DNA from 2 places in the Kitasatospora sp. NPDC058492 genome. Region 2 is predicted to be linked to the other one. Evidence: riboswitches for the same ligand, from Rfam matches in the RefSeq annotation. Region 2 holds a riboswitch; the other holds the start of a gene.
The links. Region 2 has a riboswitch for cobalamin ahead of ACFWPI_RS21970 (cobalamin biosynthesis protein). Riboswitches for the same ligand answer to the same signal wherever they lie in the genome.
Positions count from the first base shown of each region.

Region 1: linked by a shared signal. The riboswitch ahead of ACFWPI_RS14845 (HoxN/HupN/NixA family nickel/cobalt transporter) and the one ahead of ACFWPI_RS21970 (cobalamin biosynthesis protein) in region 2 are both predicted to bind cobalamin.

Region 1 covers NZ_JBHXMU010000019.1:664-8,735, forward strand. Annotated here, with positions in the region: gene ACFWPI_RS14830 (AAA family ATPase) at 1-307, shown strand, start outside; gene ACFWPI_RS14835 (Fpg/Nei family DNA glycosylase) at 388-1,197, shown strand; gene ACFWPI_RS14840 (ArsR/SmtB family transcription factor) at 1,250-1,633, opposite strand; cobalamin riboswitch at 1,715-1,929, shown strand; gene ACFWPI_RS14845 (HoxN/HupN/NixA family nickel/cobalt transporter) at 1,959-3,071, shown strand; gene rpmG (50S ribosomal protein L33) at 3,219-3,383, opposite strand; gene rpmB (50S ribosomal protein L28) at 3,541-3,777, shown strand; gene rpsN (30S ribosomal protein S14) at 3,777-4,082, shown strand; gene ACFWPI_RS14865 (CobW family GTP-binding protein) at 4,088-5,254, shown strand; gene rpsR (30S ribosomal protein S18) at 5,267-5,503, shown strand; gene rpmF (50S ribosomal protein L32) at 5,584-5,757, shown strand; gene ACFWPI_RS14880 (Xaa-Pro peptidase family protein) at 5,848-6,954, shown strand; gene efp (elongation factor P) at 7,034-7,597, shown strand; gene nusB (transcription antitermination factor NusB) at 7,602-8,039, shown strand.
Region 2 covers NZ_JBHXMU010000033.1:2,834-24,568, reverse strand. Annotated here, with positions in the region: gene ACFWPI_RS21980 (hypothetical protein) at 1-413, opposite strand, end outside; gene ACFWPI_RS21975 (alpha/beta hydrolase family protein) at 759-1,871, opposite strand; cobalamin riboswitch at 2,169-2,301, shown strand; gene ACFWPI_RS21970 (cobalamin biosynthesis protein) at 2,409-3,377, shown strand; gene ACFWPI_RS21965 (cobyric acid synthase) at 3,374-4,912, shown strand; gene ACFWPI_RS21960 (putative cobaltochelatase) at 4,909-7,074, shown strand; gene cobO (cob(I)yrinic acid a,c-diamide adenosyltransferase) at 7,081-7,686, shown strand; gene ACFWPI_RS21950 (cobyrinate a,c-diamide synthase) at 7,691-9,100, shown strand; gene ACFWPI_RS21945 (hypothetical protein) at 9,120-9,584, opposite strand; gene ACFWPI_RS21940 (MarR family winged helix-turn-helix transcriptional regulator) at 9,791-10,303, opposite strand; gene ACFWPI_RS21935 (EamA family transporter) at 10,463-11,392, shown strand; gene ACFWPI_RS21930 (DUF1330 domain-containing protein) at 11,422-11,718, shown strand; gene ACFWPI_RS21925 (serine hydrolase) at 11,931-12,734, shown strand; gene ACFWPI_RS21920 (hypothetical protein) at 12,756-13,715, shown strand; gene ACFWPI_RS21915 (hypothetical protein) at 13,738-14,532, opposite strand; gene ACFWPI_RS21910 (hypothetical protein) at 14,599-15,633, opposite strand; gene ACFWPI_RS21905 (MFS transporter) at 15,630-16,958, opposite strand; gene ACFWPI_RS21900 (alkaline phosphatase family protein) at 16,964-17,899, opposite strand; gene ACFWPI_RS21895 (cobalamin biosynthesis protein) at 18,161-19,549, shown strand; gene cobC (Rv2231c family pyridoxal phosphate-dependent protein CobC) at 19,546-20,622, shown strand; gene ACFWPI_RS21885 (MOSC domain-containing protein) at 20,579-21,400, opposite strand; gene ACFWPI_RS21880 (hypothetical protein) at 21,397-21,735, opposite strand, start outside.

The DNA of each region.
Region 1 (8,072 bases), on a different contig from region 2:
CATCGACGACGCCGTCTTCCCGGACCGCCCGGCCATCGGCCTCGGCGGCTGGAAGCGGCACATCGGCCCCGGCATGATCCCGGTCGTGCTGCTGCCCAGCCTGGACTCCGTGCTGCACCGCAACGCCAGGCGCGGCGGCACCCGGCGGCTCGGTGACGAGGAGGTGGCGCGGATCCACGGCCGGATGGCCGGCTGGTACAACTCCGGGCTGCCGATCATCGACAACTCGTACCTGGACGTGGCCGGCACCGCCGCCGAGCTGGACCGCGTCATCCTGGCCCGGCTGATGGGCATGCCGGTCCGCTGACCTGCGACGATCCGGTGCTGTCGGCGCCGACTGCGATGATGTGCAGGTCCTGTCGAACCACCCCGGGGGAGCTGACGCCCGTGCCGGAAGGCCACATCATCCACCGCCTCGCCGCCGAGAACCGGAAGGCCTTCGGCGGCCGCCCGGTCGAGGTGTCCAGCCCGCAGGGCCGGTTCGCCGACGAGGCCAAGGCCATCGACGGGCAGCTGCTCACCGCGGCCGAAGCCGTCGGCAAGCACCTGTTCCTCGGCTTCGAGGAGGGCGCCTGGGTGCACGTCCACCTCGGCCTCTACGGCGGCTTCGCCTTCGGCACCGGGCCCGCGCCCGAGCCGGTCGGCCTGGTCCGGCTGCGGCTGGCCAACGACGACGGCTACGCCGATCTGCGCGGCCCCAACACCTGCGCGCTGGTCACCGGCGCGGAGAAGGCCGCCGTCGCCGCCCGGCTGGGCCCCGACCCGCTGCGCGCCGACGCCGACCCGCAGGCCGCCTGGCGCCGGATATCGGCCAGCCGGACGACCGTCGCCGCGCTGCTGATGGACCAGAAGGTGCTGGCCGGGGTGGGCAACGTCTACCGGGCCGAGGTGCTGTTCCGCCACGGGATCAACCCGCACCGCGCCGGCCGCGACCTCACCCGGGGCGAGTGGGACGCGATCTGGGCCGACCTGGTCGCCCTGATGCGCGAGGGCGTCGGCGCGGGCCGGATCGACACCGTCCGGCCCGAGCACACCCCCGAGGCGATGGGCCGCCCGCCGCGTGTCGACGACCACGGCGGCGAGGTGTACGTCTACCGGCGGGCCGCGATGCCCTGCCTGGTCTGCGGCACCGACGTCCGGACGGAGCAGCACGCCGCGCGCAACCTCTTCTGGTGCCCCGCCTGCCAGGCGGCCTGACCGGGTCCGCGGTTGCTCCGGCCGGGCCCCGGCGTGTCCTCCGGGGGGCCGGTCAGCCGACGGCCACGGTGGGCTCGTGGTGTTCGGCGGCGGCGCACGCGTCGAGGAGGGGGCGCATGGCCTCGTCCACGAGCCGGTAGCGCACGACCCGCCCGTCCTTGTCCCCGGTGACCACGCCCGCGGTGCGGAGCAGCCGCAGGGCCTGGGACACGGCGGGGTCGCGCATGCCGGTGGCGACGGCGAGGTCGGAGACGGCGAGCGGGCCGGCCCGGTGGAGGGCGAGCAGGAGGGCGAGCCGCCCGGGGTCGGCGAGCAGGGAGAACCGCTCGGCCCAGGTGCGGACGTGCGCGGGGTCGCCGATCGCGGCGATGGCCTCGCAGACCCGGTGTCCGTCGATGGTGCGGTGGCCCGCGCGGTCGGCCGGTACGAGATGCATGCGCACATTGTTGCAGGAGGGGGCCTGTGATCCTGGACACCTGCGCAGGTGCGCAGCCTTGCAAGGGTGGGTCCTGACCCCTACGGTGTTCCCCGCCGTGGTGCTCGGGAAGACCGGTGACGGATCCTCAGGGGTCCCAGTCCGGAGCGGCCCTCGCCACTGTGATCGGGCCATCGTGATCGTCGACGATGGAGAGACGTCCGTACCCACGACGCCACTGGGAGCCTCGCGCACCTGGGAAGGCGGGTACGGGACCCCCGTAAGCCAGGAGACCGGCCACGGCATCTCACGAAGTGTTTCCACGAGGTGCTGGAGCGTGACCCGAATGACCCTGCCCGAAACCGCCGCCGCCGAGGCGCCGGCGACACCGTCCGTGCTGCCCACGTTCCGCTGGAAGCGCGAGGACACCGTTCGCACGGCCGGGCTGATGGGGGTGATCCTGGCCATGCACGTGGTGGCGTTCGGGACGCTCATCTTCCTGGTCGCGCCCCACAACTACGCGGTCGGCACCCAGGTCTTCGGCGTGGGCCTGGGGATCACCGCGTACACCCTCGGCATGCGGCACGCCTTCGACGCCGACCACATCGCGGTGATCGACAACACCACCCGCAAGCTGATGGCGGACGGCAAGCGGCCGGTCTCGGTCGGCTTCTGGTTCGCCCTCGGGCACTCCTCGATGGTGGTGCTGATGGCCGCCCTGGTGGCGGGCGGCGCGCAGCTGGCCAGCACGCTGATGGACGACGACTCGACCACCCACAAGTGGCTCGGGATGGTCGGCACGACGGCCTCCGGCGCGTTCCTCTACCTGATCGGCGCGCTCAACCTGGCCGCGCTGCTCGGCATCCTCAAGGTGTTCCGGGCGATGCGGGCCGGGTCGTACGACGAGGCGCAGCTGGAGGAGCACCTCAACTCGCGGGGCTTCATGGCCCGGGTGCTGAACCGGGCGACCCGCTCGATCACCCGGCCCGGGCAGATGTTCCCGGTGGGCATGGTGCTGGGGCTGGGCTTCGACACCGCGACCGAGGTCACCCTGATGGTGATGGCCGGGTCGGGCGCGGCGGCCGGGTTGCCCTGGTACGCGATCGTCTGCCTGCCGCTGCTGTTCGCGGCCGGGATGAGCCTGTTCGACACCCTGGACGGGACGTTCATGAACTTCGCGTACCAGTGGGCCTTCGCCAACCCGGTCCGGAAGGTCTACTACAACCTGACGATCACCGGGCTGTCGATCGCGGTGGCCTTCGTCATCGGCACCATCGAGCTGGTCGGCGTGCTGCACGAGAAGCTCGATCTGACCGACCCGGTCACCGGCTGGATCGCGGGCATCTCGCTGGACAACGTCGGCTACGCGATCGCCGGGCTGTTCGTGGTGGTCTGGGCCGCGGCGATCGCCTACTGGAAGCTGGCCCGGGTGGAGAAGCGCTGGGTGGCCGCCGAGTAGTGACGGCTGCGAGCGGCGACGGCTGCGAGCAGCGACGGCGCCTCCCCCGGGATCCCGGGGGAGGCGCCGTTTCGTCGCTGCGGGGCGGTACGGGTCGCTGCCGGTCGGCGTTCCGTCGGTGCGGGGTTCAGTTCGGGCGGGCGGGGTTCAGCGCTCTTCGCGGAAGTCGACGTGCCGGCGCGCGAGCGGGTCGTACTTGCGCAGGACCATCCGGTCCGGGTCGTTGCGGCGGTTCTTGCGGGTCACGTACGTGTAGCCGGTGCCGGCGGTGGAGCGGAGCTTGATGACGGGGCGCAGTTCACTACGGGCCATGGGTGTCCTCCCGGGTTGGCGGGTTGGCGGGTTGGCGGGTTGGCGGGTTGGCGGGGTGTTCGGGGCCGGGGCGAAACCGTACACCGAAATGGAAGTCATTTTCATCTGGTGTAACGTGAGCTCCGTCCTGCCCATTCCCGGACGTCAGGGAGCACCCATGTCCGCCCACTGCCAACTCACCGGCCGCAAGCCCGGATTCGGCAACGCGATCTCGCACTCGCACCGCCGCACCCGCCGCCGCTTCGACCCCAACATCCAGCACAAGCGCTACTGGCTGCCCGGCGAGGGCCGGTACGTCCGGCTCACCCTCAGCGCCAAGGGCATCCGCACCATCGACACGATCGGCATCGAGGCCGCCGTCGCCCGCATCCGCGCCCGAGGGGGGAAGGTCTGATGGCCAAGCAGAGCAAGATCGCCAAGAACGAGCAGCGCCGCGCCGTCGTGGCCCGGTACGCCGAGCGCCGCGCCGAGCTCAAGCGGATCATCGCCGGCCCCGGCACCGCCCCCGCCGAACGCGCCGCCGCCCAGGCCGAACTCGCCCGCCAGCCCCGCGACGCCAGCGCCACCCGGATCCGCAACCGCGACGCCGTCGACGGCCGCCCCCGCGGCTACCTGCGCGCCTTCGGCCTCTCCCGGGTCAACCTCCGCGTCCACGCCCACGCCGGCCACCTGCCCGGCGTCCGCAAGGCCAGCTGGTGAGCGGCGTGGACGGGATCAAGCTGCCCGTGGTGGTCGTCGCCGGCCTGCACGCCGCCGAACGCCGCGCCGCCGTCCGGGAGTTGGCCGCGGCCGCGGTGGACGCGGTGGTCCTCCACCACGACCTGCGGGAGGCCTCGCAGGGCGTCGTCCACCGCGAACTGCGCGACGCGGGAGGCGGGTTCGACGCCGCCGACGTCCCGCTGGTGAACGACTGCCCCTGCTGCGCCCTGCGCGAGGACCTGCTGCCGCGACTGCTGCGGATCGCCGACGAAGGCCGGTACGGACTCGCGATCGTCGAACTGTGGGGCGGCAGCGACCCGCACCCGGCCGTCGAGGTGATCGCCGGGGGAGAGGCGGACGGCCGCCATCTGGAGGACGCCGTCGAACTCGCGGGCGTGGTCACGGCCGTCGACCCGGACCGGCTGATCGGCGAACTCTCCGTCTCCGACGACCTGGTGGACCACGGCGAGCACACCGCCCGCCAGGACCAGCGGACCCGCGCGGAGGCGCTCGCCCACCAGGTCGAGTACGCCACCACCCTCGCCGTCCCGCGCGCGACGGCGCACACGCCCGGGCTCGCGCTGCTCCGCCAGCTCCACCCCACCGCCCGGGTCGTCCGGCTCGGCACCGGCGCGCTCACCCGGGCCGCCCTCGGCGGCTTCGACGTCGCCGCCGCCCGCGACCGGGTCAACCCGGCGATCGCGCTGCTCCCGCAGGAGAGCGACGAGGCCGGCGTCACCACGCTGGTCTGGGAGCGCCGCCGGCCGCTGCACCCCGAGCGGCTGCACCGGGCGCTGGAACTGCTCGTCCCCGCCGCCCAGCGCAGCCGCGGCCGCTTCTGGCTGGCCAACCGGCCCGACCTGATGCTCGCCTGGGACGCCGCCGGGGCCAACCTCGCGGTCGAGGAGTGCGGGCCCTGGCTCACCTCCCTGCCCGACGCCGCCTGGGAGCTCTACCCGCCCGCCCGCCGGGCCGCCGCCGCCCTCGACTGGCACCCTCTGCACGGCGACCGGGTGCAGCAGCTCAGCTTCACCGCCGAGGGCCTGGACGTCGACGGTGTCACCGGGCTGCTCGACTCCTGTCTGCTCACCGACGCCGAACTCGCCGCCGGCGAACCCGGCTGGAAGGCCCTGCCGGACGCCTTCCGGGACCTGCTCGACCCCGTTCACTGAGGAGCCGTCACTGTGCGTAAGCGACCGAACCCGCCCAAGGACCGGCCGAACCCGCTGTTCGCGGCCGGCGTCGAGTACATCGACTACAAGGACACCGACCTGCTGCGGCGCTTCGTCTCCGACCGCGGCAAGATCCGGAGCCGCCGCGTCACCCGGCTCACCGTCCAGCAGCAGCGCGCCGTGGCCAGGGCCGTCAAGAACGCCCGCGAGATGGCCCTCCTCCCGTACGCCGCCGGCACCACCCGGTAGCCATCGCCGCCGGCACCACCCGGTAGCCATCGCCGCCGTCACCACCGCCACCACCGTCACCACCCGACAAGGAGCCCCCGATGGCCGTCCCCAAGCGCAAGACGTCCCGCAGCAACACCCGGCACCGCCGGGCCCAGTGGAAGGGCAAGGCCCCGAAGCTCGTCCCGATCACCCTCAACGGCCGCGAACTGCTCGTCCCCCAGAACCTGGTCCCCGCCTATCGCCGCGGCCTGATCGATCCGGAGGGGGCGTAGCGACCACAAAGAGGGCGTGCGGGGGCGGGAGCGCGCCCTGTCGGGGGTGCTCGGCGGGCGGATCGGGGTGGGGGTTCGTAGGCTCGACGCATGTCTGATGCGTACGCGGGTCGGCGGGAGCGGGTGAGGGAGCACTGCAGTGCGGCCGGGGCCGATGCGGCGCTGATCACCCGGGCGGCGAACGTGCGGTATCTGACGGGCTGCGCGCCCTGCGGGGCGACGCTGCTGCTGACCCGGGAGCGGGTGCTGCTGGCAGTGCCGGACGATCTGCCGCCGGACGACACCGGGGAGCACCTGATCGCGCCGGACGTCACCCAGGTGCCGGTGGCGGCCGCGGCGGACACCGCCCTGGCGGCGGCCGCCGCCGCCGCGCGACTGGGCGTGGCGGACCTCGCGGTGGAGGAGCACGACCTGACCGTCAGCCGCCACCGCGCGGTGGCGAGCCTGGCGGAGGGGGCCCGGCTGGCCGACCTGGCGCAGGTGGTCGAGCGGCTGCGGGTGGTCAAGGACGAGCACGAGATCGCCGACCTGCGGATCGCCGCCGAGATCGCCGACCAGGCGCTCGGCGAACTGCTGGAGTCGATCCTGGTCGGCCGTACCGAACGGCACCTGGCGATGGAGCTGGAACGCCGGATGATCGACCACGGCGCGGACCGGGCGGCCTACCCGGTGTCCGTCGGCACCGGCAGCCACTCCGGCCGGCCCGCCCACCAGCCGACCGACCGCCGGGTGGAGGAGGGCGACTTCCTCACCGTGGTGATGGGCGCCCAGTACCGGGGCTACGGCGTCTCCACCGCCCGGACCTTCGTGATCGGCGCCGCCCCCGCGCCCTGGCAGGTGGAGCTGCACCGGCTGGTGTTCCGGGCCCAGCGGGCCGGCCGGGAGGCGCTCGGACCGGGCGTGGAGCAGTACGTGCCCGACCGGGCCGCGCGGCAGATCCTGGAGGCGGCCGGCCACACCGAGACCTCCCCGCACCCGGTGGGGCACGGCATCGGGCTGGAGATCCGGGAGGCGCCGCGCCTCGGTCCGTCGGACATGGGTAAACTGGACAGCCGCGTGCCGGTCACCGTCGGCCCAGGGGTCCACCTCCCGGGCAAGGGCGGTGTCCGGATCGAGGACACGCTCGTGGTGCGCCCCCCAGAGGAGGGCGGGCCCGAGCTGCTCACCATCACCACCAAGGAGCTCCTCGCCCTGTGACCGCGGCCGCCCGTCGGCCGTCGGCGGCAGGACGCAAGCCTTGGTTCCTTGACAGCTATATCCAGGAGTAAGTGCGCCCGTGGCTTCCACGAACGATCTCAAGAACGGCATGGTCCTCAAGCTGGAGGGCGGCAAGCTCTGGTCCGTCGTCGAGTTCCAGCACGTCAAGCCCGGCAAGGGCCCGGCCTTCGTGCGCACGAAGCTCAAGGAGGTCCTGACCGGCAAGGTCGTCGACAAGACCTTCAACGCCGGCACCAAGGTCGAGACCGCCAACGTCGACAAGCGCGGCATGCAGTTCTCGTACAAGGACGGCGAGAACTTCGTGTTCATGGACACGGACACCTACGACCAGATCGTGGTCGAGCCGGCCGTCGTCGGCGACGCCTCCAAGTACCTGCTGGAGGGCTTCGAGGCCCTGGTCGCCATGTACGAGGGTGCCCCCCTGTACATCGAGCTCCCGGCCTCCGTCGAGCTGCTGATCTCCCACACCGAGCCGGGCGTCCAGGGCGACCGCTCCACCGGCGGCTCCAAGCCGGCCACGCTGGAGACCGGCGCCGAGATCGCCGTGCCGCTCTTCATCGTCACCGGCGAGAAGATCAAGGTCGACACCCGCGACGGCGGCTACCTCGGCCGGGTGAAGTAAGTCCGTGTCGGCCGCACGTAGCAAGGCCCGTACCCGGGCCTTCCAGATCCTCTTCGAGGCCGACCACCGCGGGGTCGACCCGCAGCGGGTCCTCGCGGACTGGGTGGCCCGCGCCCGCGAGCCGAAGCCCGACGAGGGCACCCCGCAGGTCGGCGAGTACACCATGGAGTTGATCGAGGGGTACGTCCAGCACGCTCGCCGGATCGACGACCTGATCTCGCAGTACGCGGTGGGCTGGACCCTCGACCGGATGCCGATCGTGGACCGCAACGTCCTGCGGCTCGGCGCCTACGAGCTGATCTGGGAGGACGGCGTCCCGGACGCGGTCGTCCTGGACGAGGCCGTGGAGATCGCCAAGGAGTTCTCCACGGACGACTCCCCGGCCTTCGTCAACGGTCTGCTCGCCCGCTTCCTGGAGCTGAAGCCGAGCATCCGCCGGTAGGTCGTGTGCCCTAGGCCCCGACCACCGGTGGCG
Region 2 (21,735 bases):
GACCAGCCGCGGACCACCGCCTCGTCGTCGTGCTCCCAGGCGTGCAGGCGCCAGCCCGGGACCGCACCGCCGTCCCTGGCCTCCACCAGGCCGACCAGCAGTGCCTGCCCCCACGCCTTGGCGGCGGCGCCGACCGTCATGGCCAGCGCCCGACCCGCCGCACGGGCGTCGTCGGGCAGCAGCTCGCCCCGCTTGTCGACCTCTTCCAGGTCCCCCGCCCAGCGGGCGATCCGGACGGCGTCCACCAGCATCCGGCGGGCCAGCGGCGCCAGCTCGGCCGGCGCGGGGAAGCCCTCCGGTACGGGAACCCTCCCCCGACCGGGCGCCGCAGCGGGCCCTCGTCGGCGGGGTACCCCGGCCCCGCCCGGCTTGCCGGCGGCGGGCCGGTGGGCCGTACCGGGGAGACGGGTCACCGTCGCACCAGTACCGATCGTCGGAGGGAGCGGGGCATCACGGTCGCGCGGATTCCGAGACGTCACGTCGAGCAGTCTTCCCCTTGTACCGGCCTTCTGTCACATCCGGTTGGCTGTACGGACGGGCGGCCGTCGACGGCGCCTCCCCAAGATCGGGCAACAATCGGGCAACAGAGGCAAACCGCCTGGCCGGAAACAGGTGGCGGGGGCATGCCATCCCGGCTCAACCCTTGCGGCGGCGGTCGCGCTACCCGCCCGACCGGTCACACTCCGTGGCTGACGGGTGAGGTCCGGGTTTCGTACAGAGGCCCTGTCGGTGTGACTTCTCGTGCGGGGGGGCCGGGTTCAGAGAAGGGGGGTGAGCCAGCGGCGGAGGAGTTCGGTGTAGTGGGTGGGGGCGGAGTTCCAGAGGGTGGTGTGGTCGGCGCCCGGGAAAGGCCGGAGGCTGACCACGCCGGGGCGGGCGGCGGCGAGGCGCTCGGCGGCGCGGAACGGGGCGACCTGATCGTCGGGGCTGTGCAGGAGGAGGGTGGGGACACGCAGGTCGGCGCCCTCGGCGATGCGGCTGAAGTCGGCGAGGTCGACGCCGGTGCGGCCCTCGGCGGCGAGGGCGCCGAGCTCGGCGGCGGCGCCGGTGTAGCCGGCCCGGGCGGCGCCGCGGCGGGCGGTGGCGGGCAGGTCGAGGACCGGCGAGTCCAGGACGAGGCCGCTGATGGCATGGGCCCAGGCGGAGCGGGAGGCCGTCTGGAGGGCCATGGTGGCGCCGAGGGACCAGCCGTACAGGATGACCCGGCCGGCGCCGCTGTCGAGGGCGAGCCGGACCGCCGACTCGACGTCGCGCCACTCGGTCTCGCCGAAGTGGCCGAGCCCGTCCGGCGAGGCGGGGGCACCCTGGTCGCCCCGGTAGGTGACGGCGAGGGCGGGCAGGGCGAGGCGGTCGAGCACGGGGAGGACCGGGAGGGTCTGCTGCCGGTCGGCGCCGGGACCGTGGACGAGGATCACCCAGGTGCCGCGTTTGCCGTCGAGGCGCCAGGCGGGGAGGGCGCCGAGTTCGCCGTCGGCGGCGGTGTCGGTGAAGGGGAGGCCGAGCGCCTCCGTGGGGTCGCCGAGGTGGACGCGGGGGGTGAAGCGGACCTCGGTGCCGGGGGTGAGGGTGCCCCGGTCGGCGCGGACGAGGCGGCGGGTGACACCGTTCTCGTCGCTGTGCAGGACGTCCTCGACGACGGCGTGGCCGTGGTCGTCCCATTCCACGGCCCAGCGGCCGGGGCGCAGGCTCTCGGGGCGGCGGTTGAAGGTGATCCGGCCCGCGGCGAGGCTCCGCACCAGGATGGGGCCCGACTCCCGGACGGCGCTCGCCGGGTGGACCAGCCGTTCGGAGGCCCGACGGCCGATCACCAGGACGGCGGCCCCGGCGCCGACGACGGCGGCCGCCACGACGGCCGCGGTTCCCCAACGCATATCGCTCCCCGCTCTGCTGGTCTTGGCTGCTCTTGGACCGGACGGTGTCCGGGCGGTGTCCGGGCGGTGCTCGGACGGTGTTCGGGCACCAGTTCACCGGGGGGCCGCGCGGGCGGCCACCGGGCTGGGCCGTCCGGGTCACGGCGGGGCGTCGGGCGGGGCGGGCGTCAGGCGGGCCTCGGGCGGGCGAGAACGGCACCGGCGACAGGGCTCCGAGGTGTGACCAACCCCTCCGTGACCTCGGTTGACTCCCGGTTCGGCCGCGTGATGGGATCCTGGGGCCAAACGGAGGCATGCAGAGGAAGCCGGTGCGAGTCCGGCGCGGTCCCGCCACTGTCACCGGGGAGCACGCTCGGAACATTGCCACGGCGGACCGTCAGAAGCCGCTGGAAGGCCCGGGGGTGCGTCCGACCCGGAAGCCAGGAGACTCTCGCCCCCGGTACGTCGATCCAGGGCGCGGACCCTGAGTGAGGACACGCACGCGATGCAGGCTGCCCCGACCCGCCGGACCCCACGCGGCCTTCCGCCGAACCCGCCGTGCGCCCGCTGACCCGCGCCGCCGCGTTCGCGCTCGGCGCCGCCGCGGGCTTCGCCGCGGACGCCCGCTTCGCCGACCCCCGGCGCGGCCACCCGGTGGCCGTCTTCGGCGGCGCGGCGACCCGGCTGGAGCGGCGGGTGTGGCAGGACGACCGGGTGGCCGGCGCCGGGTACACGGCGATGTGCGTGGGCGCGGTCGCGGCCGGCGCGGTGGCCCTGGACCGTACGGTGGGCCGGCGTCCGCTGGGCCGGGCCGCGCTGGCGGCCGCCGCGACCTGGACGGTGCTGGGCGGCACCTCGCTGACCCGGGAGGCGCGCACCATCGGCCGGTCGCTGGCCACGGGCGACCTGACGGCCGCGCGGGAACGGCTGCCGCACCTGTGCGGGCGGGATCCGAGCGCGCTGGACGGGCCGCAGATCGCCCGCGCGGTGGTCGAGTCGGTGGCCGAGAACACGGCGGACGCCGTGGTGAACGCGCTGGTCTGGGGCACGCTGGCGGGCACGCCGGGGCTGCTGGCGTTCCGCGCGGTGAACACGCTGGACGCGATGGTCGGCCACCGCTCGCCGCGGTACGCCCGGTTCGGCTGGGCCTCGGCCCGGCTCGACGACGTGGCGGGCTGGCCGGGCGCCCGGCTGACGGCGCTGCTCACGGTGGCCGCCGCGCCGCAGCCGAAAACGGCCTGGCGGGTCTGGCGGCGGGACGGCTCGGCGCACCCGAGCCCGAACGCGGGCCAGGCGGAGGCGGCCTTCGCGGGCGCGGTGGGCGTCCGGCTGGGCGGGACCCTCCAGTACGGGGAGCGGGTGGAGCACCGGCCGGTGCTGGGCGCGGAGTTGCGCCCGGTGACGGTGGACGACATCGAGCGGGCCTGCGTGCTCTCCCGGCGGGTGGGCGCGCTGGCCCTGGGTACGACGGTCGCGGGGCACGTCGCGCTGCGCTTGCTGATGACACGGTGGAGGGGAAGGGCATGAGCAACGCACTGCTGGTCGCCGGGACGACCTCGGACGCGGGCAAGAGCGTGGTGACCGCGGGCATCTGCCGCTGGCTGGCCCGGCAGGGGGTGCGGGTCGCGCCGTTCAAGGCGCAGAACATGTCGCTGAACTCCTTCGTCACCACCGACGGCGCCGAGATCGGCCGGGCGCAGGCGATGCAGGCGCAGGCGGCCTGGGTGGAGCCGGAGGCGGCGATGAACCCGGTGCTGCTGAAGCCGGGCGCGGACGGCCGCAGCCAGGTGGTGCTGCTGGGCCGGCCGGTCGCCGAGGTGGGCGCGCTGGACTACCGCGAGCGCAAGCCCGTCCTGCTGGAACGGTCGCTGGAGTGCCTGGCGGATCTGCGCCGCCGCTACGAGGTGGTGGTCTGCGAGGGCGCCGGCTCGCCCGCCGAGATCAACCTGCGGGACCGGGACATCGCCAACATGGGCCTGGCGACGGCCGCCGGGCTGCCGGTGGTGGTGGTCGGGGACATCGACCGCGGCGGCGTCTTCGCGGCGATGTACGGGACGCTGGCGCTGCTGTCGGCGCAGGACCAGCGGCACGTGGCGGGCTGGTTCGTCAACAAGTTCCGCGGCGACGCGCGGCTGCTGGCGCCCGGCCTGGAGATGCTGCACGGGCTGACCGGCCGTCCGGTGCTGGGCACCCTGCCGATGCTGCCGGGCCTGTGGCTGGACGCCGAGGACTCGCTGGACCTGTCCACGGTGGTGGACCGGGTCGACGGCCGCGGCCCGCTCGGGGCGGACGTGCTGCGGGTGGCCGTGGTGCGCTTCCCCCGGCTGTCGAACTTCACCGACCTGGACGCCCTGGCGCAGGAGCCCGGCGTGCTGGTGCGCTGGGTGACCCGGCCGGAGGAACTGGCCGACGCCGACCTGGTGGTGCTGCCCGGCACCCGGGCCACCGTGGCCGACCTGGCCTGGCTGCGCGAACGCGGCCTGGAGCCGGCGCTGAAGGCGCGGGCGGCGGCCGGGCTGCCGGTCCTCGGGGTGTGCGGCGGCTACCAGATGCTGGCGCGCGGGATCGAGGACGAGGTGGAGTCCGGGGCCGGCTCGGTCGAGGGCCTGGGCCTGCTGCCGACGCACGTGCGGTTCGGCGCCGAGAAGGTGCTGGCGCGCCCGGTCGGCACGGCGTACGGGCAGCGGGTCGAGGGCTACGAGATCCACCACGGGGTGGTGGCCGTGGAGGGGGGCGAGCCGTTCTTCTCCGATGACGACGGGCACGGCCTGGACGGCTGCCGGGTCGGCCCGGTGTGGGGCACGACCTGGCACGGCGCGCTGGAGAACGACGGCTTCCGTCGTGAACTCCTGCGCGAGGTCGCCGCGTTGGCGGGCCGGGCGTTCGTGCCGGCGCCGGACACCTCGTTCGCCGAGGCGCGCGAGGCCCGGCTGGACCGGCTGGGCGACCTGATCGAGGAGCACGCGGACACCGACGCGCTGTGGAAGCTGATCGAGGGCGGGGTGCCGGCGGCCGGATCGCTGCCGTTCCTGGCGCCCGGGGCACCTGGGGAGTATGCATGAGTGACGTCCGCTATCCGTTCACCGCGATCGTCGGCATGCCCGACCTGCGGCTCGGCCTGCTGCTCAACGCGGTCTCGCCGGCCGTGGGCGGCGTGCTGGTGCGCGGCGAGAAGGGCACCGCGAAGTCGACCATGGTGCGCGCGCTGGCCGGCCTGCTGCCGACCCTCGCGGCCGTCGACGGCTGCCGGTTCGCCTGCGACCCGTCCGCGCCGGACCCGCAGTGCCCGGACGGGCCGCACGACCGCCCCTCGGCGTCCGAACGCCCCGCCCAGCTGGTCGAGTTGCCGGTCGGCGTGGCCGAGGACCGGATCGTCGGCTCGCTCGACCTGGAACGGGCGCTCGCCGAGGGCGTCAAGGCGTACGAGCCGGGGCTGCTCGCCAAGGCGCACCGCGGCGTGCTCTACATCGACGAGGTGAACCTGCTCCAGGACCACGTCGTGGACCTGCTGCTGGACGCCGCCGCGATGGGCCGCTCGTACGTCGAGCGCGAGGGCGTGTCGGTGCGGCACGCCGCCCGCTTCCTGCTGGTCGGCACGATGAACCCCGAGGAGGGCGAGCTGCGGCCGCAGCTGCTCGACCGGTTCGGCCTGACCGTCGAGATCGCCGCCACCCGGGACCCGGCCGAGCGCGCCGAGGTGGTCCGCCGCCGGCTCGGCTACGACGCCGACCCGGCCGGCTTCGCCGCACGGTTCGCCGCGGACGAGCAGGCGCTCGCCGAACGCATCACCGCCGCCAGGGAGTTGCTGCCCAAGGTGGAGCTGACCGATGTGGCGCTGCGTCAGATCACCGCCGTGTGCGCCGCGTTCGAGGTGGACGGGCTGCGCGCCGACATCGTGATGGCCCGCACCGCCGTCGCGCTCGCCGCCTGGGACGGGCGGACCGAGGTGCTGGAGGAGGACGTCCGCAAGGCCGCCCAGCTGGCGCTGCCGCACCGGCGCCGCCGCAACCCCTTCGACGCGCCGGGGCTGGACGAGGAGCAGCTCGACCGGACGCTGGAGGAGCACGCGCAGCCGGAGGAGCCCGCGCAGCCATCGGAGCCTTCGGAGCCCGAGGGGTCCGGGGAGCTCGGGGGCTCAGGAGAGGCCGAGGGCGACGGGGACGGCGAGGGCGACGGCCCCGAGGACGACGGTCCGGGCCCGGACGGCGGCCCCGGCGGCGGCCCGGACGGCGGCGGGGCCCCCGAGCCCGCCTCCGGCCCGCAGGCATCGACCGCCGAGCCGGACGAGCCGCTCCAGCAGCCCGTACCGGCCCAACACCCCGCCCCCGCCCGGGAGTCGGCGCCGGTCGCGGCCGGCGACCCGTACCGGACCAAGCTGTTCACCGTGCAGGGCACCGGCCACGGCGCCCAGGGCCGCCGCTCCCCCGCCGAGACCACCGGCGGGCACACCGTGCGCGCCCGGCGCCCCCAGGGCACGCTCAGCCGCCTGCACCTGACCGCCACCTTGCAGGCCGCCGCGCCGCACCAGGCGGCACGCGGGCGGGCCGGCCGGGCGCTGGTGCTGCGCAAGGACGACTTCCGCGAACAGGTCCGCCAGGGGCGGGAGTCCAACCTGGTACTGTTCGTCGTCGACGCCTCCGGCTCGATGGCCGCCCGGCAGCGGATGACCGCCGTCAAGGGCGCCGTGCTGTCCCTGCTGATGGACGCCTACCAGCGGCGCGACAAGATCGGCATGATCACCTTCCGGGGCGCGGACGCCGAACTGGCGCTGCCGCCGACCTCGTCCGTGGAGGTCGGCGCGGCCCGGCTGGAGTCGCTGCCCACCGGCGGCCGCACCCCGCTGGCCGCCGGCCTGCTGCGCGCGCACGAGGTGCTGCGGGTGGAGCGGCTGCGCGACCCGAGCCGCCGCCCGCTGCTGGTCGTGGTGACCGACGGCCGGGCCACCGGCGGGCGGGACGCGCTCGCCCGGTCGCAGCGCGCGGCCGGACTGTTCGCCGCGCAGGGCACCGCCAGCGTGGTGCTGGACTGCGAGTCCGGCCCCGTCCGGCTCGGCCTCGCCCGCACCCTGGCCGGACTGCTCGGCGGCACCGCCGTCAGTCTGGACGAGCTGCGCCCCGAGGGCGTCGCCTCGCTCGTCCGCGAGAACCGCCACGACGGCCGGCGTGACAGCCGGCAGGAGAACCGTCGTGAGAACCGTGCCACCACCATGCGAAAGGCGGCCTGAGCCGACATGCCCAAGGGTGTCCCCGAGAGCGTCCCCGAAGACGGCCTGACGACCCGTCAGCGCCGCACGCAGCCGATCACCGCCGTGCACACCGGCCCCGGCAAGGGCAAGTCCACGGCCGCGTTCGGCATGGCGCTGCGGGCCTGGAACCAGGGCTGGCCCGTCGGGGTGTTCCAGTTCGTGAAGTCCGCCAAGTGGAAGGTCGGCGAGGAGAACGCGCTGCGCGTGCTCGGCGCCTCCGGCGAGGGCGGCACGGTCGACTGGCACAAGATGGGCTCCGGCTGGTCGTGGATCCAGCGCTCCAGCGAGATGGAGATGGACAGCGAGGCGGCCGCCAAGGAGGGCTGGGAGCAGGTCAAGCGCGACCTGGCGGCCGAGACCTACCGCTTCTACGTGCTGGACGAGTTCACCTACCCCATGCACTGGGGCTGGGTCGACCCGCAGGAGGTCGTGTCGGTGCTCAAGGACCGCCCGGGCAGCCAGCACGTCGTCATCACCGGCCGGTACGCGCCCGAACCGCTGACCGAATTCGCCGACCTGGTCACCGAGATGACCAAGGTCAAGCACCCCATGGACGCCGGCCGCAAGGGCCAGCGCGGTATCGAGTGGTAGACCGTTGAGCACTGCCGGCAGGCCGTTGGCCGCCATCCCCCGCCTCGTCGTCGCCGCGCCCTCCTCGGGCGCCGGCAAGACCACCGTCGCCACCGGCCTGATCGCGGCGCTCGCCGCGCGCGGACTGGCGGTGTCCCCGCACAAGGTCGGCCCCGACTACATCGACCCGGGCTACCACGCGCTCGCCGCCGGGCGCCCGGGCCGCAACCTGGACGCCTTCATGTGCGGCCCGGAGCGGATCGCCCCGCTCTTCCTGCACGGCGCGGCGGGAGCGGACGTCGCGGTGGTCGAGGGGGTCATGGGCCTGTTCGACGGGGCCTCCGGGCGGGGGGAGCTGGCCTCCACCGCGCACGTCGCCAAGCTGCTGCGGGCGCCCGTGGTACTGGTGGTGGACGGCTCCTCGCAGTCCCGGTCGGTGGCCGCGCTGGTGCACGGCTTCGCCTCCTGGGACCCGGAGGTGCGCCTCGCCGGGGTGATCCTCAACCGGGTCGCCTCCGACCGGCACGAGCAACTCCTGCGCGAGGCCCTGGAAGAGGGCTCGGGCGTGCCCGTGCTGGGCGCGCTGCGCCGCTCCACGACCGTCGCCACGCCGTCGCGCCACCTCGGGCTGATCCCGGCCGTGGAGCGCTCGGCGGAGGCCCTGCGTGCCGTCGCCGACATGGGTGAACTCGTCGCCGCCTCGGTCGACTTGGACGCCCTACTCGAACTCGCCCGGACGGCACCGGAGTTGACCGCCGAACCGTGGAGCCCGTCGGCCGAGGTCGATCCGGTGGCCGGCACGCCGCGGATCGCGGTCGCGGGCGGCGCCGCGTTCTCCTTCTCGTACGCCGAGAACGCCGAACTCCTCACCGCCGCAGGCGCCGAGGTCGTCCCCTTCGACCCGCTGCACGCCTCGGCACTGCCCGACGGCACGGCCGGCCTGGTGATCGGCGGCGGCTTCCCCGAGCTGTACGTCCGGGAGCTGAGCGGCAACACGGCGCTGCGCGGGGCCATCGCGGCGTTCGCCGCCGGCGGCGGCCCGATCGCCGCCGAATGCGCCGGACTGCTCTACCTGGGGCGCGAGTTGGACGGCCTGCCGATGTGCGGCGTACTGGACACCGGCGCCCGGATGACCGAACGGCTCACCCTCGGCTACCGGGAGGCCGTCGCCCTGCACGACTCCCCGCTCGCCCGGACCGGCACCCGGGTACGCGGCCACGAGTTCCACCGGACGGTCTGCGAACCGGGCGCGGGCGAACACCCCGCCTGGGGCTGGCGCCTGCCCACCGGCCCCCGCACCGAGGGCTTCGCGGGCAGCCACGTCCACGCCTCCTACCTGCACCTGCACTGGGCCGGAGCCCCGTCCCTGGCCACCTCCTTCGCCTCGGCCGCAGCCGCCCACCAGACAACCCCCGGCAAGCCCGCGTCACCGTGACCCCCCTGCCCTGCCCGTCTCAGGACGGGCCGTTGCCGAAGGTGCCGGTCAGGGGGTCGGGGCGGTCGGGGCGGTGGCAGGTGGCGCAGCGGAGGCGGGTGTAGATCGCCACCGGGCCCATGAAGACGTCCTCGCGGCCGTCCGCCGGGGAGGCGGAGGCGGCCGGCCCGCCACAGTCCAGGCAGGCGCGGCGGGGGCGGGCGGCGATGGAGCAGGCGCGGCAGAGCAGGTGGGTCGGGTGCTCGGCGTGGACGACCACGGGCTGGGGGCCGCCGTCGAGCAGATGGACGCACCACGTGCAGGACTCGTCCACCTGCGCCGCCAGCATCCGGGCCCTGGTCTCCTGCTGCCACCTGGCGGCCTTCTGCACCGGGACCGTCACCGGCGGCCCCCACCCGGCGGCACTGAGCCACTGGGCCCCCTCCGCCCCTGCCGCCCGCAGCTGGTCGTCGACGGCGATGTCCCTGGGGGTCTTGTCCTTCATGGGCTCCTCCTCCGGTGCGGTTCCCGCCGGGTTAACGCCACCGGGGAGGCCATGGACACGCGAACTGCCCGACCACTACGGCCACCTGCCGCTGCCGCCGCCCGCGCACGCCCGGACCGACCGTCACCGCGGGGCCGCCCCGGCCCCCCAACGTACGCCGAAGCGCCGGGCCGCGCGGCGGTTCAGGCACAGACGCCGGGGCGCGCTCAGCCCAGCAGGGGCTCGGTGTCGCCGTGCGCGATGAGGAGCTTGCGCAGCAGGGTGTCGAGTTGGGCGCGCTCGTCGGCGTCGAGGCCCGCGAGGATGTGCTCCTCGTTGCGGACGTGGCCGGCCAGCGCCGCGTCGATGAGGTCCTTGCCGGCCGGGGTGAGGCGGACCAGCACGGCGCGGCGGTCGTCGGGGCTGGGGTTGCGCTCGACCAGGCCTTTGGCGGAGAGACGGTCGACCCGGTTGGTGATGGCGCCGGAGGTGACCATGGCGGCCTTGAGGAGGGCGCGGGCGTTGAGCTCGTAGGGTTCGCCGGAGCGGCGCAGGGTGGCCAGGACGTCGAACTCGGAGGAGTCCAGGCCGCAGGAGCCGAAGTACTCGCGCAGGGCGCCGTCGACGCGGACGTTGAGGCGTCGCAGCCGGCCGATCAGGCCGATGGCCTCGGTGTTCAGGTCGGGGCGGGTCCTGGTCCACTGCTCGACGATCTCGTCGACGGTGTCGCGCTGCTGCATGGCCTGACGCCTCCTCGGTTGCCGCCTGCCGGGGCTCGGGGCCGGGGCTCACGGCTGGACTGCGGGTAACTATCTTAACATTCACATACTTGACGTTCACCCACCCAGAGGCGTACTAATTATCTCAACGTTCAGATAATCAACGTTGAGGGGGATGCCATGGGTGGAACACGCGCAGGAGTGGCCGTCACGGCGGCACTCGCCCCGGCGGCCTGGGGCACGACCTACCTGGTCACCACACAGCTCCTACCCGAAGGCCGTCCACTGCTGCTCGCCGCCCTCCGGGCCCTCCCGGCCGGACTGCTCCTCCTGCTCATCGGCCGCAAACTGCCCAAGGGGCGCTGGTGGGGGCGCGCAGCCGCGCTCGGGATGCTCAACATCGGGCTGTTCTTCCCGCTCACCTTCGTCGGCGCCTACCGCCTGCCCGGCGGCGTCGCCGCCACCATCGGCGCGATCCAGCCGCTGCTCGTGACCGGCCTCTCGATCGGCGTCCTCGGCGTACGGCCCGGACGGCGGGCACTGCTCGCAGGGCTCGCCGGCGTCGGCGGCGTCGCCCTGCTGGTACTGAAGAGCGGCGCACGACTGGACGCCACCGGGATCGCCGCCATGGTCGGTGCGATCGCACTGATGGCCACGGGCACCGTCCTCACCCGCCGCTGGGGCCGCCCGGAAGGGGCCACCCTGCTCGACCTGACGGCCTGGCAGCTACTCGCCGGATCACTGTTCCTCGTCCCGCTCGCGGCCGTCGTCGAAGGCGCGCCGCCCGCACTCAGCGGCGCCAACCTCGCCGGGTTCGCCTACCTCGGGCTGTTCAGCACCGCGCTCGGCTACGTCCTCTGGTTCCGCGGCATCGACCGCCTCGGCGCCGGACCGGCCTCCTTCCTCGGCCTGATCAACCCGGTCGTCGCGACCGTGGGCGGCCTCGTCGTCCTCGGCCAGACCCTCACCCGCTGGCAACTCCTCGGCCTGCTGCTCGCCCTCGGCGCCATGCTCGCCGGCCAGGCCCCCACCCGAAAGCCCACTCCCGACACCGACACCGACACCGCCACCGTCCCCGACGCCCCCACGCTCGCCCCGGCCACCCGCTGACCACCGACCGCCCGGACAAGGAACCCACCATGCACTACGTCCTCATCACCCGCACCGACCACACCCCGGACGCCGCCCTCGGCCACTACCTCGCCAACGTCGGCGCCACCATGGAGCCCTACCAGGGCCGCCTGCTCGCCTTCGACACCCCGGCCCGCCTGGAAGGCGAGACCGCCTACACCAAGACCGCCATCCTCGAATTCCCCACCGCGGCCGACGCCGACGGCTGGTACCACTCCCCCGCCTACCAGGCCCTCGCCACCTGGCGCATCACCACCATGGGCCACCCCGTCACCATCACCACCGTCCCCGGCCTACCCGCCTAACCCCACCCCCGCCCCCACCCACCAACACAGCAACACACCGCAGCCCCGCCGGTCCCCACCGGCGGGGCCCGGCTCGTCAGCGGCCAGCGCACTCCCACCAACTGCACTGCCGGCCACTCCGGTTCGACCTTCGCGCGTGGCGTGTGACGCCCCCAGGCGGGTAGACGACGGTTAGCCTGAACCAACTGGCGCGAAAGGAATGGGATGGCCTGATGGTCGATTCCGACGGCGTGCGCACTGCGATCGCCGCACAGATCGAGGCGTTCACCCAGGGGGCCGACGCGGGCGTGCGCAGCGTCCTGGTCAAGACACTCGGCAACCCGCAGCTCACCGTCGCCCACCATGCGGACCTCGTGCTGCCCGCCGCGAGCCTGGCGAAGATGATCCTGGGGGTCGCGCTCTTCGAGTGGGCCGAGCGCGGCGAAGTCGACCTGGACGCCCGGGTTCGCATCGGATCCCTTCCCGGCACCATGTACCCGAGCGTGCTCCAGGCCCTCGACCCTGATTCGACCGTCACCGTACGGGAGTTGTGCGGTTTCACCCTGGTGACCAGTGACAATCCAGCCGCCGAGCACCTTCGCGCGGTGCTGGGGCAGGACCGGATCGACTCCACGATCAAGACACTCGGGCTGCACGCGACCCTCTTCCCGGCAGGGTTCTCCGAGCGTGAACTCGGCCCCCTCGGACGCGCCAACACCACCACCGCCGAGGACATGCTGCGGCTGGTCGAGCACATCGACCGGGCGCCGCATCTGGAGCCGATCCGCCGGTACCTGGTCAACTACTTGAGGAACGACAGGATTCCGTCCCGGCTGGACGACGATGTCCCGGTGCGGCACAAGACCGGCAGCCTGCGCGGCATCGTCAACGATGCGGGCATCGTCCTCCACCCGGCCACCCCCATCGCCATGGTGTTCCTGACGAACAATCAGTCCGATAACGTTCTTACGGCGCAGGAGATCGGGGAAGTCTCCGAGCGGATCGTCCGGATCATCGCAGACGGTGCGGCGCTCTGACGTCGCCCACGGGGGTGCCGCATGGCCGTGTCTCGAGAGCGACAACTGCGCAAGATCCTGGCGCTCGTCAACATCCTCGCCCTCACCACGGGACTGGCGTGTGTGGTGGCGGCCGCGCTGCTGACCCACCAGCAGGTCGTCGCCACCGTTCTCAGCCTCATCGGCGGCGCCTTCGTCTCGGCCGCGGCCGTGACTCTGGCCATCGGATCCCTCACCGTGCGGGAGACCACGGAGCAGGTGGACAGCGCTGTCCTTCGCGGCATGCAGGACGTCCTCGGCCCGGTACGCGATCCGCTGTTCTCCGGCGCGCTGTCCGCCTACCGCTACGACTGCCTGCTCTCACCTGCGCCGGCAGGCGACGCCCACCCCGACTACCTCTACCAGAGCTTCCGGATCTCCTACCGGATCGACGTCCTCCCCAAAACGGTGACCATCGCCTGTCTCGCCTCCAACGACGATGCCGGCCTGGACGGATTCACCGGGCCGGAGTGCCTGCTCCGGTGGATGATCGACGACAACCTGGACCCGGACGATCCCGAGGTCTTCACCATCGGAGCGGTCCGGGTGGACAACCGGGACCTGGAACGCAGGCCCTCGACACATGAGACCGTCGCCGGCGGGCGAGCCCGGATCGACCACTTCTCGGTACCCCGCGACGCCCAGGTCACCGTGGGCCATCTCGTCGAGCTGAGCATCACGGCACGCAAGTTCGTGGGCAACGATCGCCGGGTCCGCATCCAGGCTCAGGTGTTCCGCCACGTCACCGATGCCGAGTACCGGCTCACCATCGACCCTGCTCTCAAACCTACCCGCCTGAGCGTGAACGCCTCGGAGATCAGCGCGCTCGGGGCGGCCCACGGCGCCAGTGTCCGGGCCACCTTCCCCGCTCCGTTCAACAACACGGCGGGGCTGATCCAGTTGCCCTTCCCGCTCCAGCCGGGGAGCGTCATGGCGTTCACCATCGACCGGGACGTGGCCTGAGCTGCGGTGCCGTGGCGCACCCTCAGCCGGTGGCGCGGATGTAGATGTCGGCGGCGCCGGGGATGGTGGCGACGTAGATGCGGCGGGTGGTCTGGGGGTGGGTGGGGGGCGCGGTGGGGGTGAGGGAAGGGGTGGGGGTAGGCGTCGGGGTGGGGGTTGGGGTCGGGGGGAGGGTGACGGAGGGGGTGGGCTCGGGGGTGTCGTCGTCGAGGTCCGGGGTGGGGTCGGCGTCGGGGTCGGGGTCGGGTTCGGGTTCGGCGTCGGGGTCGGCGGCCTGGAGGCCGGGGGGTGCTGCGGGTGCCGGGGGTGCCGGGTCTGCGGTGGTGGCGTCGGGGGTGGGTGACGGGGTGGGGGTGGGCTCAGGGTCCGGGGGGAGTTCGGGGGCCTCGGCCGGGCCGTCGCCGCCGAGGGCGGCGGTGAGGTCGGCGGGGAGGGGGGCGGTGGGGCCGGGGGCCGGGAGGTCGTAGGCGCGCAGGAAGTCGCCGAGGCCGACGTCCTTGCCCGCGACGCGGTAGTGCAGGTAGGCGATGGGGGCGCCGTCGGGGGTGTGGGTGTAGATGGCGCCGACGGGGACGTAGGAGCGGCCGACGCCGGGGTGCTGGGAGGGGTGGAGGCCGGCGAGGAGTTCGGCCCGGTCGCGGTCGGTCTCGCGGCCGACGCGGCCGGCGGTGAGCGAGTTGACGCCGCGCACCACGAGGGCGGCCGCGACGGACACGCAGAGGACCAGTCCGACGGCGACGGTGCGCCGCAGGACGGGTCGGCCGTGCAGGGCCGGCCAGGAGTCGGTGACCGCGCGCTCGGGCGGGATGCCGTCCACGTTTGTCGTTCCCCCGTTCGATCAGGACGTCATTGTGCTCGACGAGGGACCGTAGCCGAGAGTTCCTCAGCCCAGGTAGGCGGGGGCGACCGCGGCCTGGGTGACCCGCCGGGGGGCGCCGCCGCCGTCGGCGGGGACGGTCCACAGGTCGGCGCCGTAGTCGCCGGGCAGAGCGTAGAGGAGGGTGCCGGTGTCCGACCAGACGGCCTGGTCGTCGATGTTGCGCTGTTCGGCGGTGGCGGTCTCGGTCATGGTGGCGAGGTCGAGGACGTACAGGCGCCAGGGGGCGTCGGGGGACAGGCCGGGGACGCGCTTCTTGTAGGCGATGCGGGTGCCGTCCGGGGAGAGCGAGGGGCACTCGACGTTCTCGTGCAGGGTGGTGAGGGTGTGGGCGGCGAGGTCGCCGCGGACGAGGTGGGTGTGGCCGCCGGTGGCGAGGGTCGCGTAGAAGGTGTTGTCGTCGGCGAAGGTCACGCCCCAGATGTTGATGTCGTGGGCCTGGTAGGGGTGGCCGTCCTTGATCACGTCGAAGGTCTCCAGGTTGTCCCGGAGGTTCCAGTCGCGGACGTCGACGATGGAGGTGCGGGTGGAGAAGTCGGTGCCCGCGTAGGAGTCGCCGCTGACGAAGACCGTCCAGGCGGCGAGGTGCCCGGACGGGGAGACCCGGGAGCGGGTGGGGATGCCGGCCGCCGGGTAGGAGCGCCGTTCGCGCAGGTGGTCGTCGAGGACGACGGCGCGGTAGGTGTCCTCCAGGGCGCCGTGCTGGGCCTGGAGGCAGATGCCGGTGCCGGCGGCGGCGTAGAAGCGCAGGCACTGGACGCCGGAGGCGGTGCGCGGGCCGTCCGGGCGGTCGGCGGGGACGGCGGTGAGTTCGTCGCGGTGCGGGCCCCAGGCCATGTTGCGGAAGACCAGCTTCCGCCCCTCGGAGGGCTTTTGCAGGGTGACGGCGCCCTCGGTGACGGCGGGGCCGCCGGGCTGGGCCTGGTCGCGCCGGGCGGTGCGGTCGGCGGCGTGGAGGACGGCCCCGGTGCCGACGGCGCCGAGCAGCAGGACGGCGACCAGGAGGATGATCACCCTGGTCCGGTTCTGGAGTCGGTTCACGGGCTCTCCTCGACGGTGGTGGCGGCGGGTTCACGCAGGACGGCGGCCGCGCCGAGCACGCAGAGCGCGAGCGCCCCCGCCGACCAGCCCAGCGCGCCGGTGCCGCCGACCGCGCTCCACAGCGCGCCGAACAGCAGCGAGCAGGCGAACCGGGCGAGCGCCTGCCCGGTGCCGACCAGGGCGAGCCCGGCACCGCGCTGCCCGGCCGGGACGGCGTCGGCCGCGGCGGCGGCGAGCACGCCGTCGGTGGCCGCGTAGAAGGCGCCGTGCAGCACGAGGACGCAGACGGCCACCGCCGGGCCGCCGGCCGGTGAGAGCAGCAGCCCGTACGCGAGCAGCAGCAGCACGTGCCCGCCGAGGAAGAGCCGGCGGCGGCCGATCCGGTCGGCGAGGGCGCCGAGCGGGACGGCGAGCAGCAGGAAGGCAGCGGCGGTGCCGAGCGGCAGCAGCGGGAACAGGTCGACGGAGAGGCCGAGCCGGCGCTGGACGAGGAGGTAGAGGAAGGAGTCGCTGACGGTGGTGAGTCCGAGCAGGACGGCGCAGAGCGTGAGCCGTCGCAGCCCGGGCAGCCGCAGCAGGGTGAGGCTGTCGCGCAGCGAGGGAACGGCAGTTGACGGATCGTCGGTCGACGGTCGGTTCGGCACGAACAGCAGCAGGACCAGCACGCCGAGGGCGGCGACGCACGCGCTGACCGTGAACACCGCGTTGTAGCCGTGCCGTTCGCCGCCGTCGGCGAGCATCGGCCCGCCCGCCAGGCGCAGCACGAGGAAGGCGGTGAGCGGGCCGAGCAGGGCGCCGGCGGTGTCCATCGCCCGGTGCACGCCGAACGCCCGTCCGCGGTGGGCGGGTTCGGTGGAGAGCGAGATCATCGCGTCCCGGGGTGCGGTGCGCAGGCCCTTGCCGGTGCGGTCGACGGCGATCACGGCGCCGATCAGCGGCACGGTGTGGACGAGCAGCAGCAGCGGTTTGCAGAGCGCGGACAGGCCGTAGCCGACGGCCGCGACGGTCTTGTGGCGGGCGGCGCCGTCGCGGCCGCGGCGGTCGGCGAGGTGGCCCCCGGCGAGGCGGACGAGCGCGCTGAACCCGTTCTGGATGCCGTCCAGCAGCCCGAAGCCGAGCGGGGAGAGGCCGAGACCGGTGAGCAGGTAGAGCGGCAGGACGGCGGTGACCATCTCGGAGGAGATGTCGGTGACCAGGCTGACGGCGCCGAGGGCGAGCACCGTCCCGGGTACGGCGCGCAGGGCGGCGCCGCGCCGCCCCGGCGGCTCCGTTGCGGAGGCCGGGGCGGCGGGGGCCTTGGAGCTGCGGGAGTCCGCGACGTACACGGGCGTCAGTTCCAGATGCCGGTGATGTCGGTGGCGTTGGCGGCGTTGCCCGCGTGGGCGGTCAGCCCGGCGAGGTCCTCCAGGGTGCGCAGCACGTTGTAGTGGTTGTAGGTGGTGCCGGTGCTGCTGCCGGGGGTGACGTGGGCGCCGTAGAAGACGGTCGGGATGCGGTTGCCGGCGAGGCGGTTGTCCTCGTCGAAGGTGACCACGAGCAGGCTGTTGTGGCTCTTGGCCCAGGTGGCGTAGGCGGCGAGGTTGGTCTGCAGCCAGGTGTCACCGGTGCCGACGGAACAGTCGTGCATGTCGTTGCACAGGTCCGGGATGACGAAGGAGACCTTGGGCAGGGTGGTGTAGTCGGTCGGGAAGGCGTCCATGCCGTAGGCACTGGAGGCGGGCACGTTGCCGAAGCCGAACCACGGGTCGTGCTTCTGCGCGTAGTTGTCGACGCGGCAGTCGGTGGCGCCCTGGGCGGGCAGGCCCTCGTTGTAGCTGGCCCAGGTCTGGCCGGCGGCGAGCAGTTCGGAGCCCAGGTTGGGCTGCTGGAGGGCGCCGACGTCGACGCAGCTGTCGTCGGTGACGCCCTGCGCGCTGCCGGAGAACAGCATGTAGTAGTTGGGCTGGCTGGGGTGGGTGAGCGCGAAGGACTGGGTGAGCGCGGCGCCGCCGGCGACCAGCGTGTTGTTGATGTACGGCGCGCTGGAGCTGCTGCCGATGACCTGCGAGTAGGCGTGGTTCTCCATCACCACGACGATCACGTGGTCGGGCGAGGGCAGCCCGCCGGCGGTGTCGGCGGCCGCGCTGCCGCCGGCGGCCCACAGGCCGAGCGAGCCGCCGACGAGGCCGAGCCCGGCGGCGAGGGCGGTGAGGGGCCGGCGGAGCGGGCGGCGGGAGGGGCGGCGGGGGGACGTGGTTCCGGGGGTGCGGAGTCGTGCGAAGGCCATCGGGTCCTCCGTGCGTCGGGGCTGCCTGGTTGGAGCGCCGAGAACAGTAGGATCGCGCCGTGTCGTGTACCGCACAAGACAAGTGAAGAACAGGCGAACAGCTGCCGCCCGTCGGCGGTCCACGTCACAGCCGCCCCGATTGACCCGTTCCGACCGGGCGTGGTGGGATCACGGGGGCCCTTGTGGCGGGATCACGGATGCTCGTGTGCGGGGATCACCGGGCTCGCGGGGCTCGCGGGGCTTTGGGTGAAGGAGCGGGACGTGATCGGACTGGTCGCCCTCAACGGGACGGGCCGCCTGCTGGCCGACGAGATCCACGCCGCCTGGCCGGAGACCACCCGCATCCACACCGCGGTGGCCAGTGCCTGCTTCGGTCCGACCGAGGCCCTGGACTACGCCCTCGGCCGCAACGACCTGGTGGTCTGCCTCGCGCCGGTCGCGGCCACCGCGCAACTGCTGATCGACGGCTCGCACCTGCGCCCGGGCGGGCCCGGCCTGGTCAGCCTGGACCTGAACCTGCGCTACGCCGTCCCGCTGACCGGCCGCGACAGCGGCGCCGACGAACTGGCCGAGGAACTCGCCGCCCTGCTCGGCGTCCGGGCCGTCCTGACCGGCAGCCCTCCCCCGGCCACCGCCCGGCCCTTCGCGCACCTGGTCGGTCACGCGTCGACGTACACCCGCGGGCCGCGCGGCTCAGCGGCCTCGCGGGCGCTCGCCGAGGGCCGGCCGGTCCGGCTGGAGAGCGACCTGGCGCACCCGCTGCCGGCCCTGCCGCCCTCCGCCCGAGCCGACGCGCCCGCCGACGCCCCCGTCCTGCGGGTCACCGACCGCACCCACCCCGACGAGGACGTGCTCCTCGTGCACCCGCGCACCCTGGTCGTCGGGGTCGGCGCGGGCGGCGGCGCCACGGACTCCGAGCTGATGCGGCTGATCACGGACACCCTGGCCGAACACGGCCTGGCCCGCGCCTCGATCGCCCGGCTGGCGACGGTGGCCGGCAAGGCGGACCACCCGGAGGTGCGCTGGGCCGCGTTCTGCCTCGGCGGGGTGCCGGTGGACGAGCACCCGGCGGCGGACCTGGCCGCGGTGGCCGTGCCGAACCCGTCGGACCTGGTCGGCGCCGCCGTCGGCACCGCGAGCGTCGCCGAGGCGGCCGCCCTGGCGAGCGCCCCCGGTGGCGAGCTCGTCGCCACCAAACGGAAGTCCGCCGCGGCGACGGTCGCGATCGCCCGGGCGGCGGTCCGCGGACGCCTCGCCGTCGTCGGACTCGGACCGGGCGCGCACGACCTGCTGGTGCCGCGCGCGCTGGCGGAACTGCGGCGCGCGTCGACGGTCGTGGGCGCGCCGGGCGCGGTCGGGGCGGTCGCCGAGCTGCTGCGGCCCGGGACCAGGCGGATCGCGACGGACGACGGCGCCGGAGCGGCCACCGGCGCGGCCGTCGACATGGCTGTCGACCTGGCTGTCGACATGGGTGTTGACCTGGCCGTCGACCTGGCCGCGCACGGGCACGCCGTGGCGCTGGTCGCCCTCGGCGACGGCGCGGCGCTGCGCGTGCCGCCGGGCGCGTACGACGTCCACCGCGTCCCGGGGCTGCCCCTCCAACCGCTCGCCCCCGATGTGCCCGCCCACCCGCAAGGAGACCCCGCGTGACCGCCCCCGAACCCGACCTGCGCCACCACGGCGACGCCGAGGTGCGCGCCGGCGGGTCCGGCCTGGTCGACCTCGCCGTCAACGTCCGCACCGGCACACCCCCGGCCTGGCTGCGCGACCGGCTCGCTGCCACCCTCGGCGACCTCGCCGCCTACCCCGACCAGGGCGCCGCCCGCGCGGCGGTGGCCGCCCGGCACCGGCGGCCCGCCGACGAGGTGCTGCTCACCTCGGGGGCGGCGGAGGCCTTCGTCCTGCTGGCCCGCGTCCTGACGGCACGTCATATCGTCGTGGTGCACCCGCAGTTCACCGAACCCGAGGCGGCGCTGCGGGACGCCGGGCACCAGGTGCACCGGGTACTGCTGTCCCCCGAGGACGGGTTCCGGCTGGGGGCCGTCCCGGAGGAGGCCGACCTGGTCGTCCTCGGCAACCCCACCAACCCGACCTCCGTCCTGCACCCCGCCGACGCCGTCGCCGCACTCGCCCGCCCCGGACGCACCCTGGTGGTCGACGAGGCGTTCATGGACACCGTGCCCGGCGAACGCGAGTCCCTCGCCCCGGCCCGGGACCTGCCCGGCCAGGTCGTCGTCCTGCGCAGCCTCACCAAGACCTGGGGCCTGGCCGGACTGCGGATCGGCTACGTCCTCGGGCCCGCACCGCTGATCGCCGCGCTCGGCGCCGCCCAACCGCTCTGGCCGGTCTCCACCCCCGCGCTGGCCGCCGCCGAGGCGTGCAGCGGCCCGGCCGCGCTGGCCGAGGCGGAGGAGGCCGCCGCCGAACTGGCCTTGTGGCGGAGCTACTTGCTGAAGGGCTTGGCCGCCTTCCCGACTCTTCGGGTGTACGGCGAGCCGGCCGCGTCCTTCGTCCTGGTACGGCTGCCGGGCGCGGCGGCCGTCCGGGAGCGGCTGCGCGGGCGCGGCTTCGCCGTCCGGCGCGGGGACACCTTCCCGGGGCTGGGCGAGGAGTGGCTGCGGATCGCCGTCCGGGACGAGGCCACCACCGACCGCTTCCTGGACGCCCTCGCCGCCGTTCTCACCCCACCGCCTCCCGCCCTGCCCCGCCTCGGCCCAGCCTGATCGCATCCCCCACCGCGACCCGGCCGGGTACCAGCACCTGCGCGTACACCCCCGCACAGGGCAGCGCGGGCATGCCCTCCAGCGGGACCAGGCGGTTCCGCTCGGCCGGGACGCGCAGGGCGGACGTGCTCCGGGGCAGCGGGCCGTGCCGCAGGGTCGGGACGGCACAGCGCGGCGTGGGCACCACGATGCGCAGCCGCAGCACCGGCCCGATCGTCAACTCCCGCCCCACCCAAGCGTTCTCGACATACCCCTCACCCTCGGTGCGGATCACCAGGTTCGGGCGGTAGCGCTCCGCCTCGGCGCCGGTCGCGGCCAGCGTCGAGGTGGTGACCAGATGCAGCGGGGCGAAGTCGAAGAAGCCGCCGTCCGGCGCGGCCCGGCCCAACTCGTTGACAGTGACGTCGACTTCGGCCTCGATGCCGTGCGCCAGCACCTCCTCCGGCACGGCCCGCTCGATCGTCGCCCCGGGCGGGCGCTCGGCGATCAGGGCGACCTTGCGGCCGAGCGCCGCCGACAGCTCCTCCTCGTCCACGCACCGCCCGTCCGGGCCGGTGATCACCACGCCGCCCGCCGTGGTCGCCGCCGTGTAACCGAGCAGGCCCGCCCACAGCCGCGGGTTCTTGGCGCTGGCGACCTTCCCGGTGTCGAGGTCGAGCAGGGCGCGGCCGCGGTCCCGCTCCAGGCCGCGCCCGTCCACCCCGACCGCCGCCAACTCCTCCCCCAGCAGCGACTTCACCGGGTAGCGCCGCAGCCGTTCGACCGTCCCGACCCTCATGCCGCGACCGCCCATTCGCGCAGGGCCACGAAGTCGGCGGCCAGCAGGCCGATTCGGGGGTTGACGTGGAACGTGAGTGCCGGGGCGGGGTGGTGGGCGGCTATCCAGGCGGTGTCCTGCGGGCCGAGTTCGTCGTCCACCCAGACGAACGGGCGGCCGTCCGCCCAGGCGACCACGTCCCGGGTCTTCCAGTGCAGGCCGTCCGGGTCCTCCCCGAACAGGTCCGTCCACTGGATGTAGGGGAGTTCGGGCAGGCCGAGGTTCGGGCCGATGTGGGTGTTCGCCTCGCCCATCCAGCCGGTGGCCCACACCAGTTCGTAGGGCAGGCCGAGCAG